One region of the Comamonas sp. UBA7840 genome, then DNA from elsewhere that is predicted to be linked to it. Evidence: predicted binding sites of a transcription regulator. Region 1 holds the regulator's gene; each other region holds the start of a gene.
What was found. The regulator sigma-54, encoded in region 1, starts transcription at its own class of promoters, with help from an activator protein. The targets are predictions, from matches to a motif close to TGGCANGNAANCTGCTTT.
Positions count from the first base shown of each region.

Region 1 (4,136 bases):
TCGCCCGTGGTGTCCATGTACAGCGTGCAGGTGTCGGTGGTCAGGTGCATGTGCACACGCACGTCAGGGTGGTGGGTTTCCACACTGGGGCGCACGCCATTGCGCTTGGCGCGGAAGCGATCGGCAATCGCATCCTTGACCTTGAGGGCCGCAAAATTAAGGCTGGTCAGCGGACTGTGCTGGGCCGTCACCTCAATCTTGAAGGTCTCTTTGGGCGAGAACCAGATTTCCCAGGCCACCTCGCTGGCGGCGCGGTACAGATCATTCTCGCTGCGGTACTCGGTGAACGACAGCTCCACCAGCACCCGCTGGGCCAGACGGCTGTGCAGATTGAGCAGCATGGCGTCGCGCCACATCGCGCGCACCATGACACCGCCCCGGCCCGTGAGCACGTCATCCTTGCCCACGCCCGTAATAGCGCGCACTTCGTCGGCCAGAAAACCCTCAACGCCAGCGGCGCAGGGCAAAAACAAATGCAATTGGTTCATAGCAGGGGTCCAGCATACGCGAGCCGCCTCGCCGTGGTGTGGCTGCCGGCAGACTCCCGCTGAAAGCAAAAACGCAGCGTCAGCCGCTGCGTTCTCGATGGTGTTCTAGGCGGTAATTTTAAAGGGCCGTGCCGACCTGCGCTACTGCACAGGTATCAACCCGGCCCTTCAGCGTGCTTAGAGCGCCTTGCGCAGGTTCGCTGGCGCAATTTTGAGCGCCTCGCGGTACTTGGCCACGGTGCGGCGCGCGCATTCAATGCCTTGCTCCTTGAGCATCTCGGCAATCTGGCTGTCCGACAGCGGCTTTTTGGTGTTTTCGGCCGCCACGAACTGTTTGATCAAGGCACGCACCGCCGTGCTGGAGGCATTGCCGCCCGTCTCCGTGCCCAGCCCGGAACCAAAGAAGAATTTCAGCTCATAGGTGCCGTGCGGTGTGGCCATGTACTTGGCCGTGGTCACGCGGCTGATGGTCGATTCGTGCAAGCCCAGCTCATCGGCAATGTCGCGCAGTACCAGCGGGCGCATGGCCAACTCGCCATGTACGAAGAAGTTCTTTTGCCGGTCAACGATGGCCTTGGACACGCGCAAGATGGTGTCAAAGCGCTGCTGCACGTTCTTGATAAACCAGCGCGCCTCCTGCAGCCGCTGCTGCAGGCCGGCGTGCCCGTCGCTGCCCTTGTGGCTGCGCAGGGCGTTGGCGTACACATCGTGCACGCGCAGGCGCGGCATCACGTCCGGGTTGAGCTGCACGCTGAACTGCGCCAGACCGTCCGTACCCTTGCGCAGCAACTTCTTGACGATCACATCGGGCACGATGATGTGGCGCTCCACATCGGCAAAACGGCGCCCCGGTTTGGGCTCCAGCCGCGCAATCACACCCAGCGCGGCACGCACCTTGGCTTCGGGCAGGCCACAGGCCTGCATCAGTTTGCGCACATCGCGCCGCGCCAGCATGTCCAGCGGCTGCGCGCACACCTGCAGCGCCACCTCCAGCAGCTCGTCCCGCGGGTCCTCGCGGTGCAGGTGCAACAGCTGCAGGCGCAGGCATTCGGCCAGATCGCGTGCGCCCACGCCCACCGGCTCCAGCGACTGCAGCAGGCGCAGTGCTACGGTGAAGCGGTGCACCAGCTCGTCCAGCTGCTCCAGATCGTCGGTGCCAGCCAGCCCTTCAGCCAGCTCCTGCAGCGAATCTTCCAGGTAGCCGTCGTCGTTGAGGTTTTCGATCAGAAACCGCAGGGCGTAGCGGTCGAGCTCGGACAGGCGCAGCGACAGCGCCTGCTGGTGCAAAAAGTCGGTCAGCGACTCGTGGCTGCCCGCCAAGTCCAAGGCAGTGGGCGCATCGTCATCGTCGTTGCGCTGACCGCGTGCGGAGGCCTCACCGCCCCATTCACCCTCGTCGAAGGACGACATGTCCACGCTGCCGTCGCCTTCCCAGTCATTGGGCACATCGCTTTCCGGCGCTGAAAATTCTTGGTCTTTTTGGCCTTCAGCGCTTGCTGCGCCTGCGCTGTCAGCTATGGAATATGAAAATTCTTCCGCCGTGTCTGCATCCCCCTGCGGGGCGGTATTGGCACTGTCGAGGCCAAATTCTTCGCGCGGCGCATCCTCGGTCGCGATCTCGAGGAAAGGGTTGTCGTCGAGCATCTGCTCAACTTCTTGGGACAGCTCCAGCGTCGATAGCTGTAAGAGGCGAATGGATTGCTGCAGTTGCGGCGTAAGTGCTAAATGCTGTGAGACCCGCAGTGACAAACCTGGCTTCAACGCTGTACTCCCTCTGTGTGCTCTCTCGACCCTTGTTGTTTTTGATAACGCTGCTGAGGAGGGTTACATGCGGAAGTGCTCGCCGAGGTAGACCCGGCGCACATCCGGATTTTCGACAATCTCCTGCGGCGTTCCCTGTGCCAGCACCGTGCCATCGCTGATGATGAACGCGTGGTCACAAATGCCCAAGGTTTCACGCACGTTGTGGTCGGTAATCAGCACGCCGATGCCGCGCTCCTTGAGAAAGCCGATGATGCGCTGGATCTCGATCACCGCGATCGGGTCGATACCGGCAAAAGGCTCGTCCAGCAAGATAAAGCGTGGGTTGGTAGCCAGCGCCCGCGCGATCTCGACACGGCGGCGCTCACCGCCGGACAGCGCCAGCGAGGGCGACATGCGCAAATGCTCAACGCGCAGCTCTTGCAGCAACTTGCTCAGCTGAGCTTCAATCTCTGCCGACGACAGCGGCTTACCCGCTGCGTCTTTTTGCAGCTCCAGCACGGCACGCACGTTGTCTTCCACATTCAGCTTGCGAAAGATCGACGCTTCTTGCGGCAGGTACGACAGCCCCAGGCGCGAGCGCTGGTGGATGGGCATATTGCCCACCGAGTGCCCATCGATGAGCACATCCCCACCATCGCTGCGCACCAAGCCCACAATCATGTAAAACGACGTGGTTTTGCCAGCGCCATTGGGGCCCAGCAAGCCCACCACCTCACCTTTTTGTACCGTGATGGAGACGTCTTTGACCACCTTGCGGCTGCCGTACGACTTGGCCAGATGGCGGGCCTCCAGCTTGCTGGTGCCTGCGATGTCTTGGGTCTGCTCAGCCATTACTTTCCTTGCAAATTCAGGGTGCCGGAAGGCTGCAAGGGCTGCGCTGGGGCGGTCGAGGGTGATGGGGCAGCGGTGGCCTTGGGCGCCAAAATAGCGCGCACGCGGCCCCCGGAGCCAGCGGGTGCCGACGAGGGCTCATTGCTGCGCTTTTCACCATCCACGGTAAACACGTCGGTCAGATTGTTATAGGTGATGACGCTGCCCATGATGTCGTCGCTGAGCTTGCCACCGGTATAGCGGCGCAACTGTCCACGGCGAATCAGCTTCACATCATCGGTCTGGCCGTTGTACTCAATGACCTCGCCCTCGCCTTCGACAAACTCTTCGGGAGCGCCGGGCGCCGTGTCACGCTTTTGCCGGAAAAACGCACGCTTGCCGGGTTCTGCCTTGACCACGCCATGCTGGTAGCCCTGTGCATCTTGGCGCACATCCAGCTGCGCACCGCGCAACACGATCGAGCCCTTGGTCATCACCACATTGCCGGTGAACACACTGGTTTGCTTGAGCTCGTCATGGCGCAAGGCATCCGCTTCAATGTTCATGGGCTTGTCACGGTCAGCACGCTCGGCGTGCGCAATACCGGAAACGCCGACAAAGGCGGTCAACAAGAGGCAGGTGAGGAGTTTGGGTGTCATGTGGGCAGGGCACGTTTCTTGCAGCACATTGTAGTCATGCATGCTCGTTTTCCATGAAAAAAGCCCGCACAAGGCGGGCTTTGTGGCTGCGCAAGGGCTCGCAACCCTGTCTGCATCAGGCGTTGGCGCTTTGTGCAACCAAATGCTGCACCACATTCAGCACGTTGGCCATGCTGCCTGCGCGGGGGCCGTCGGTGTAATAGCGGCCTGCCACGCCCATGGAAGGCACGCCTTCCACGTCGTAGGCTTGCTGCAGCGCGGTAGCCTTGCGCACTTGGCTGGACACGTTGAACGAGTTGTAGATTTCCTTGAACTTGTTCACATCCACGCCTTGCTTGGCCACCCAGTTGAAGATGTCCTCATCCTTGGCCAGTTTGTTGCGCTCCACGTGAATGGCGCGGAATACCTTGACGTG
Region 1 covers NZ_DLTI01000038.1:3,413-7,548, forward strand. The annotation lists gene B3R00_RS14380 (THUMP domain-containing class I SAM-dependent RNA methyltransferase) at 1-488, opposite strand, end outside; gene B3R00_RS14385 (RNA polymerase factor sigma-54) at 666-2,249, opposite strand; gene lptB (LPS export ABC transporter ATP-binding protein) at 2,313-3,083, opposite strand; gene lptA (lipopolysaccharide transport periplasmic protein LptA) at 3,083-3,721, opposite strand; gene B3R00_RS14400 (thiol:disulfide interchange protein DsbA/DsbL) at 3,837-4,136, opposite strand, start outside.

Region 2 (4,136 bases), on a different contig from region 1:
TGCTGGATCTCAAACTTGCGAAAGCTGGTTGGGCCTGCCGGCAGCGCTTTTTGTACGCTGAGATGGATCGCGTGCTTGACCAGTGCGCCAGCCTCTTCAGTAAGTAGCTCAAATACCGGGCGCCCGACCACCTCAGCGGCCTGAAAGCCGCGCAGGCGCTCGTCCGCCGGGCTGATATAGGTGATGATGAAATCACGGTCCATCTGCCAGTGCACGTCTTCCGCATCTTCCGTGAGCAGGCGGTAAAACGCTTGGCTCTCTTGCAGCTCTCGAGTGCGCTCGGCCACCAGTGCCTGCAAAGCGCGGTTCTGCTGCTGCAGGCTCCTGATTGGATAGACTTCATCGTCGTTTGTGCCATGAAACGGCACGGAATAGCTGCAATGCGCGATCATCCATGCGCCCGCTTCCAGGCGAAATACCAGCACCAGCCTCGTCACATGGTTGGCCATTAAATCGGCGTCATGGGGCAGGTGAATGCGCAAAGTCGCAGCGACAGAGACCACCTCAGTGCTGAGATCCTGCAGCGAGACGTCGGTCACTTCCATGCGAATGGGGCCTGGCACCTGCTCAAAATCTTGCAGGGTGATGCGGATCCACTCATCACGATCCTGGATCAGCCGCCCCCAGCTGCCGGTGAAACCCGTGAAGCTCTGACTAAAGCGTGTCGTGAGGCGGTCATCCCTTGAGGCATACATGTCAATGTACTCGTGGAACAACCCACGCATCATGCGCTCACGCTCCGGCTGTACGTGACTGATCGCTGTTTGGCTGGGCAATTGCATAGGGTGGTGTCTGGCACAGTGATGGAGTGAACGCTACCGAGAAATCAATAAGCAGGCTGGAGTGTCCATGTTTCCATCCTCTCACGTGTTCAGCTTCCATGAAAGCATGGTTTGCTTCCGTCTGAACGTCCTTCCCTCCCCCGCTTCGGTCAGGGATTTTTTTTGTTGTTTTGTGCCGGTGCTGCTGCCGTTTGCTCCTGCTGCTTCAGCCCGGAAAGTACGCCACAAGTCCCCCTCGTGATGAAGATGGGCACCTCCTCCAAGTGCGACAGATCTCCGTTGAGCACAATGCGCGCCTTGGGTTGTTGTGCAGGTGTGCTTGTTGGTTTTGGCTGCATGGAAGTTGCTCTTTCAAAAAAGAATTTCACGCATCATGCCGCGCCGGCTTGCATGGCGTCGAGCAGCTTCACCGCCAGAGGCTGCCGTCCTCGAGCATGCAACACCGTACAGGCCGCAGCCGGTTTTCGCACCCAGGCTATGTCCGTTGCTTGGGCATTTATGCCGCATTTTTCATCTGCAGGCCCGCTGCTGGTGCAGCAACTTGGACGCACTCAGCCCGCCAGTTTTTACCTTAACCGCATCTTCTGCGCACCGTCTCAAAAACAAGAGCTATCAGCGCAATATTGATAAAGCCTAGAGCCATAAAAGGCTTCAATTTCTCTTGTGGCGACATGGGCTGCGCCACAGCCGCTGCTGGCTGGACTTCCCCCCTTCATCAGGCACAACACGCCGCGCCCCTATCTGGCACGCAACCTGCTTGATATCCGCATCTTGTATACATCTAGGTATTCATCATGCTGATTGGCACATTCGACGAGTGGAAGCGCGCATACCACGAGGGCGCAGACCCAACACTGCTGCTGGAGCAACAGCGCCAAGCCTTCAAGGCCGATGACACGGCCTGGATCAGCATTGCCAGCGCGGACCAACTGCACGCGCAACTACAAGCCTTGAAGACGCTGGAAGCCAAGCACGGGCGGGCCCAGCTCCCCCTGTTCGGCATACCGTTTGCGGTGAAGGACAACATCGATGTGGCTGGTTTTGCCACGACGGCGGCCTGCCCTGCTTTTGCCTATACCGCACAAGTCGATGCGGTGGCAGTGCAGCGCCTGAAAAACGCGGGCGCCATCGTGCTGGGCAAGACCAATTTGGACCAATTTGCCACAGGCCTGGTGGGCACACGTTCGCCATACGGCGTGGTGCCCAATACGTGGGATGAAACGCTGATTTCTGGCGGCTCCAGCTCGGGCTCTGCATCGGTCGTGGCACGCGGTTTGGTGCCCTTTGCGCTGTCGACCGACACGGCAGGCTCTGGCCGTGTGCCGGCCGCGTTCAACCAAATTGTGGGCCTTAAGCCCACACCAGGTGCAGTGCCCAGCACTGGTTTGGTGCCTGCCTGCCGCACGCTGGACTGCATCGGGGTGCTGGCCCTGAATGTGGCCGACAGTGCCACGGTGCTGGCCCTTATGGAAGGGGTGGATGCAGGTGACAGCTACTGCCAGCCACGCCCTGCTTTGGCCCAGCACACACCGCTAGCGCAGCTGCGCGTGGGTGTGCCGCAAACGCGCCGACTGTCGGATGCCTATGAGGCCGCATTCCACACATTCGTAGCGCGTTTGCAGCCCCAGACCCAGGCGGTGCAGCCCATGGCTTTCGACATCCTGCAGGAAGTCGTCAACCTGCTGTACTACGGCCCGTGGGTGGCAGAGCGTGTGGTGGGGGCACGCAGCATTTACGAGGCCCAGCCTGAAGCACTGCTGCCCGTGATTCGCCAAGTGCTGGATGTGCACCAGCGCTTCACGGCGGTCGACACCTTTGCAGCGCAATATCGCCTGCAAGCCTTGCAGCAGCAGGCCGAAAAAATCTGGGAGACCGTCGATGTGCTGTGCGTGCCCAGTGCGCCGCGCCACCCCAGCATTGCCGAGGTGCAGGCCGACCCGATTGCGGTCAATTCCGAGTTGGGCACGTACACCAATTTTGTGAATTTGCTGGGCTGGTCAGCGATTGCCATTCCGGCCTCGCAACTGCCCAACGGCTTGCCGTTTGGCATCACCATGATTGCACCCGCATGGCGCGAACCCGATTTGGTGCGCTGGGCCCAGCAACTGGAGGCGCAGACACTACTGAGCGCAGGGGTGACCGGCTTGCACAGCAAGCCCACGGGGCCTTTGCCCACCTGGCAGGTGCCCGCACAGGGGGACACCCTGGAATTGGCCGTGGTGGGCGCCCATTTGCGCGGCATGCCGCTGAACCATGAGCTGCTTGCCTGCGGCGCACGCTTTCGTGAAGCCACGCACACGGCACCCCACTACCGCCTGTATGCGCTGGCAGGCACGGTGCCCGCCAAACCCGGTCTGGCACGTGCCGAGGATGGGGGCGCCATTGCCGTGGAGGTCTGGGACATGCCCGTGGCCAACCTGGGGCGCTTTGTGGCCGGTGTGCCCGCGCCGCTGGGCATTGGCACGGTCACGCTGCAGGATGGCCGCGCTGTGAAGGGTTTTATCTGCGAGGGCTTTGCGCTGACACAAGCCCAAGACATCACCGCATGGGGTGGCTGGCGCGCGTATTGCAACGCCAGCTGATGTACCCGGGCAGCCCACCGCCACCGTGCGCTGCCACGCTCGATTCAACACCCTAGGAACCTTGTATGCCTGCTGCTGCCAGCCTCGCCTCTGTCGCTTATGAAACACTGCGCCAGGCGCTGGACAATTTTCAGTACGTGCCTGGAGACCGCTTCAGCGAAAGCGAAGTGGGCCAACAACTGGGCATGAGCCGCACCCCCGTGCGTGAAGCCCTGGTGCGGCTGCAGCGCGAAGGCTATATCTCGGTGTTGCCCAAGATGGGCTGGGTGGTCAACCAGCTGGACTTTGCGGTGTTTGAGCAGCTGTACGACGTGCGCGCCGTGCTGGAGTGCGCCGCCGTTGATTTGCTGGTGGCTGCGCCAGACCTGGCGCACAGGCTGCAAGATTTGACGGCGCTGTGGTGCATTCCAGCCGCCGATCGCCTGTGTGAAAAAAGCGTGGTCTCGCGCCACGACGAAGACTTTCACATGGCTTTGCTGCAAGCCAGTGGCAACTTGGAGATGGCACGCATTCACCGCGACATTACCGAGCGCATTCGCATCGTGCGGCGCCTGGAATTCACGCGCAACTACCGCATCGATGTGACCTATGAGGAGCACAGCCGCATCCTGCAGGCACTGCTGCAGCGCGATGGTCTGCAAGCCAAAGTGCTGCTGCAAAAACACATTCGTGTCAGCCGCGATGAGGTGAAAAACATCACGCTGCATATGCTGCAAAATGCCAAGCGAAAAGTGGCGCTATCGCTTACTGAGTAAGCGATAGCAGCTACCAA
Region 2 covers NZ_DLTI01000004.1:145,610-149,745, reverse strand. The annotation lists gene B3R00_RS01270 (diguanylate cyclase domain-containing protein) at 1-782, opposite strand, end outside; gene B3R00_RS01265 (hypothetical protein) at 1,029-1,409, shown strand; gene atzF (allophanate hydrolase) at 1,577-3,364, shown strand; gene B3R00_RS01255 (GntR family transcriptional regulator) at 3,430-4,119, shown strand.
Region 2: a site for sigma-54 is predicted at 1,525-1,542, ahead of atzF (allophanate hydrolase). Genes of this name have one in related genera too.

Region 3 (4,136 bases), on a different contig from region 1:
AGCGCCAAAGGCATCCCAGCCGGTTTTGAGAATCAGCAGGCCCACCACCACGATGAAAATCACGCGCACAAAGCCCGCGCCGTGGCGCAGGGCCATCCAGGTGCCCAGCACACTGCCCAGCACGTTGGCCACCGCCAGCGGTACGGCAAAGTGCCACCAGACATGGCCTTTGAGCGCAAACAGGGCAATCGCGGCGATGTTGGTGGTGACGTTCATCAGCTTGGCGTTGATGGAGGCATTCAAAAAGTCATAGCCCAGCAGACGCACCAGCAAAAACACAAAAAAACTGCCCGTGCCGGGGCCAAAAAAGCCGTCATAAAACCCAATCACCAGACCAATGCCTGCGGTGAGGTACTGCGTGGCGCGCACGCTGTGGCGCGGGGTGTGGTCGCGGCCCAGCTCTTTTTTGGCCAGTGTGTAGAGCAGCACGCCCAGCAAGATAAAGGGCAGCAGCTTGCGCAAAAAGTCGGGGTTGACCAGCGTCACCGCCCATGCGCCAACAAAAGCGCCCACCCCTGCTGCCACGATGCCCGGCGTGATCGTGGCCCAGGTGATGGAGATGCGGCGGCTGTATTGCCAGGTGGACATGGCCGTGCCCCAGACGGCTGCGCTTTTGTTGGTGCCAAACAAGGTGGCGGGCGCGGCGTGGGGGAAAGCGGCAAACATGGCGGGCACCAGAATCAGCCCGCCACCGCCCACGATGGCATCCACAAAACCTGCGAGGGCCGAAGCCAGAGAAACAAAGATCCATTCCATGATGGGCTGCATTGTGCGCTGGCTGGTTGCCCCAAGCTGTCACTTGCCCAAACAAAAAGCGCCGGGGGTGCCGGCGCTTTGGAAAGGCATCTCATTGGTGGATGCTTTATAGATATTGGTCTGGTTGTGGATCGAGTTGTCTCCTCGGGCCCTCCGTGCTGCCACACCTTGGTGCGCGCTAGAGTGGGGTCAATGTAAGCCTTGCTTCGGGATGGTGCATCGGGGATTTCCCGCAAGGAGCGGGCGCGGTGTCTGACAAGCATCTGTTGAGATTGCTTTACGTGGTGGCATGCACGCCTGCATTGCGCAGGCACGGCTTGTGCTTGGTGGCCTGCACCAAAAATCCACGGGAGAGGTCGACATGCAGATGCGCAGCAAACTGTGTAGGCGGTGGGGGTGGGGCGTATGGCTGGCTTTGCCGCAGGCGGTACAGGCGCAGCAACTGGTGGGGTTGGCGCAGATGCACGCTGCCGACACTGCATGGGTGCTGGTGTCTGCCACGCTGGTGCTGCTGATGACTTTGCCCGGTGTGGCGCTGTTTTATGCGGGTATGGTGCGGCGCAAGAATGTGCTGAACACGCTGGCGGCGGTGCTGGGCACCGCCTGTGTGGTCAGTGTGGTGTGGTTTGCGGTGGGCTATTCGCTGGCGCTGACGCCCGGCACGCGCTGGCTGGGTGGGCTGGATCGCTGGTGGTTTACTGGGCTGGACTACCAGCTGGTGGCGCAGCAGGTGGCCGTCAGCCCCATGGCGCCGCACATTCCCGAGGCGGCCTATGCCTTGTTTCAGCTCACGTTTGCCATCATCACGGCCGCTTTGATCGTGGGCGCCTTGGTCGAGCGCATGCGCTTTGGTGCGCTGATGCTGTTCATGGCGCTGTGGAGCCTGCTGGTGTATGTGCCCGTGGCGCACTGGGTGTGGGAGCCCGGGGGCTGGCTGGCCCGCATGGGTGCGCTGGATTTTGCGGGGGGCACGGTGGTGCACGTGAATGCGGGTGCGGCGGGGCTGGCGTGCGCCTGCTATTTGGGCAAGCGCGACGGCTATGGCAAAGAAGCCTTTCAGCCCTACAACCTGGGCTGGACCATGCTGGGCGCGTGCTTGCTGTGGGTGGGCTGGTTTGGTTTTAACGGGGGCTCTGCCTTGGCCGCCGATGGGCGTGCTGCATTGGCCATGGTGGTCACCCATTTGGCAGCGGCGGGGGGCGCCTTGGGCTGGGCGGCGGGCGAGTGGTTGCTGCACCGCCGTGCATCGCTGCTGGGGCTGTGCTCTGGCCTGGTTGCGGGGCTGGTGGCCGTCACGCCGGCGGCAGGCTATGTGGGCATGGGGGCGGGCCTGGGCATTGGGGCGGTGGCCGGTCTGGTTTGCTACTGGGGCGCCACGGGGTTCAAGCGCTGGCTGGGGGCCGATGATGCGCTGGACGTGTTTGGCGTGCACGGGCTGGGGGGCATGGTGGGCGCCATCCTGACCGGGGTGCTGGCCAGTAGCACCATTGCTGGCGTGCAAGGCAATGTGCTGGCGCAAGCCGTGGCGGTGGTGGCCGTGGCAGCCTTTAGTTTTGCGGCCACCTGCGTGCTGATGTGGGTGACGGATCGATTCCTGCCGGTGCGCGTGGAGCTGCCAGACGAGCAGCAGGGGCTGGACATCAGCCAGCACCGCGAACACCTTGGCCAGTGATGGCCCGTGCATGACCGAGCAAGGAGTTAAGCGATGAGCAGCAATGAACGCATGGCCGTGGCGGCGCATTTGCATGTGGCCCTGCGCCGCAAAGCGGGGCGGGTGACCGATACCGACTGGATGGCGGTCAACGATGCTTATGCCCGGGAAGTGGTGCGTGTGGCGCGGGTCTATGCCCACGAAGAGGGGGATGCCGCACTGGCAGCGCTGGCGGCAAAGCTGGAAGCCCACATCGGCGCACCCGCTGCGCAAGGGCCGCAGGCAATGCCCACGCAGGAACGCCTGCCCCCGCCGCGTGGGCTGCAGGCCGTGGCGCCGCCGTCTGCGCCGGAGCTAACTTCGGAGGCTGCGGGGCGCTACATCGGAAGGCTGCGCTAAGCCCAAGGCCGTGTTGGCAGCACCTGGACTGGCTGGCGTTGTGCAGGCGATGGGCCCTGCGGCATGGGCCGTGTCGCGCAGGGGCGCCGTTGTGCCCCGCTGGCCTGGCACGCAGCCAAGCAGCGGAAGGCTTGGGGTAATTAATAAATAAAAAGAGAGCTGCTAGCGCTTGTTATTGCTGATTTTTGAATATTTTTCACATCAAAACCAAGCAAACACGTACGCTGGCAGCTCTCTTTTTTGTTTAGAGCGTGAGCGAAGCCGCCTCAGCGTCCGGCTGTGGTACAGGCTGCGCGCGGGCGGGTACTGCGGCGTTGAGGCCGTGGCGCGCTTTGTGGTCGGCGCGGATCCATTGCGCGGCTTTTTCGGCCAGCATCAGCGTGGGGCTGTTGGTGTTGCCACTGGTGATGGTGGGCATGGCCCCGGCATCCACCACGCGCAGCGCTTGTATGCCGCGCACGCGCAGGTGGCTGTCCAGCACGGCCATGGGGTCGGTGTTGCGCCCCATTTTGGTGGTGCCTACGGGGTGGAAGATGGTGGTGGCAATGTCGCCAGCCAGACGGATCAGCTCTTCATCGGTTTGGTATTGCACCCCGGGCTTGAATTCCTGCGGCTGGTAGCGCGCCAGCGCAGATTGGCTGACGATGCGGCGCGTGACGCGCAGGCTCTCGGCCGCCACGCGCTGGTCTTCGGCGGTGCTCAGGTAATTGGGCGCAATGCTGGGCGCATCTTCAAAGTTGGGGCTGCGGATTTGCACCGTGCCGCGGCTGGTGGGGTTGAGGTTGCAGACGCTGGCGGTGAACGCCGGGAAGCCGTGCAGCGGCTCGCCAAATGCGTCCAGCGACAGCGGCTGCACGTGGTATTGCAAGTTGGGGTGTTCCAGCTCCGGGCGGCTGCGGGTGAACGCCCCCAGTTGCGAGGGCGCCATGCTCATGGGCCCGGTGCGGTGCAGCAGGTATTCCCAGCCAATGCGCAGCTTGCCCCAGCGGGTGGCCGCCAAAGTGTTGAGGGTGGTGGCATCGCTGACTTTGTAGACCGAGCGAATTTGCAGATGGTCTTGCAAGTTGGCGCCAACGCCCGGCAGGTCGTGCACCACCGGAATGCCCTTGGCGTGCAGCAAATCGGCCGGGCCAATGCCCGACAGCTGCAGCAATTGGGGGGAGTTGATGGCGCCCGCGCATACGATCACCTCTTCGGTGGCGGTGACGTGCTCCATGCCGTCACCCGTCCACACATTCACGCCGGTGCAGCGCACCGAGCCATCGGCCTGCTTTTCGGTGATCAGGCGCATGGCCTGGGCCGAGGTCCACATCTCAAAATTGGGGCGGCC
Region 3 covers NZ_DLTI01000036.1:17,686-21,821, forward strand. The annotation lists gene B3R00_RS14140 (sulfite exporter TauE/SafE family protein) at 1-756, opposite strand, end outside; gene B3R00_RS14145 (ammonium transporter) at 1,124-2,428, shown strand; gene B3R00_RS14150 (hypothetical protein) at 2,462-2,806, shown strand; gene B3R00_RS14155 (GMC family oxidoreductase) at 3,051-4,136, opposite strand, start outside.
Region 3: a site for sigma-54 is predicted at 1,065-1,082, ahead of B3R00_RS14145 (ammonium transporter). Genes of this name have one in related genera too.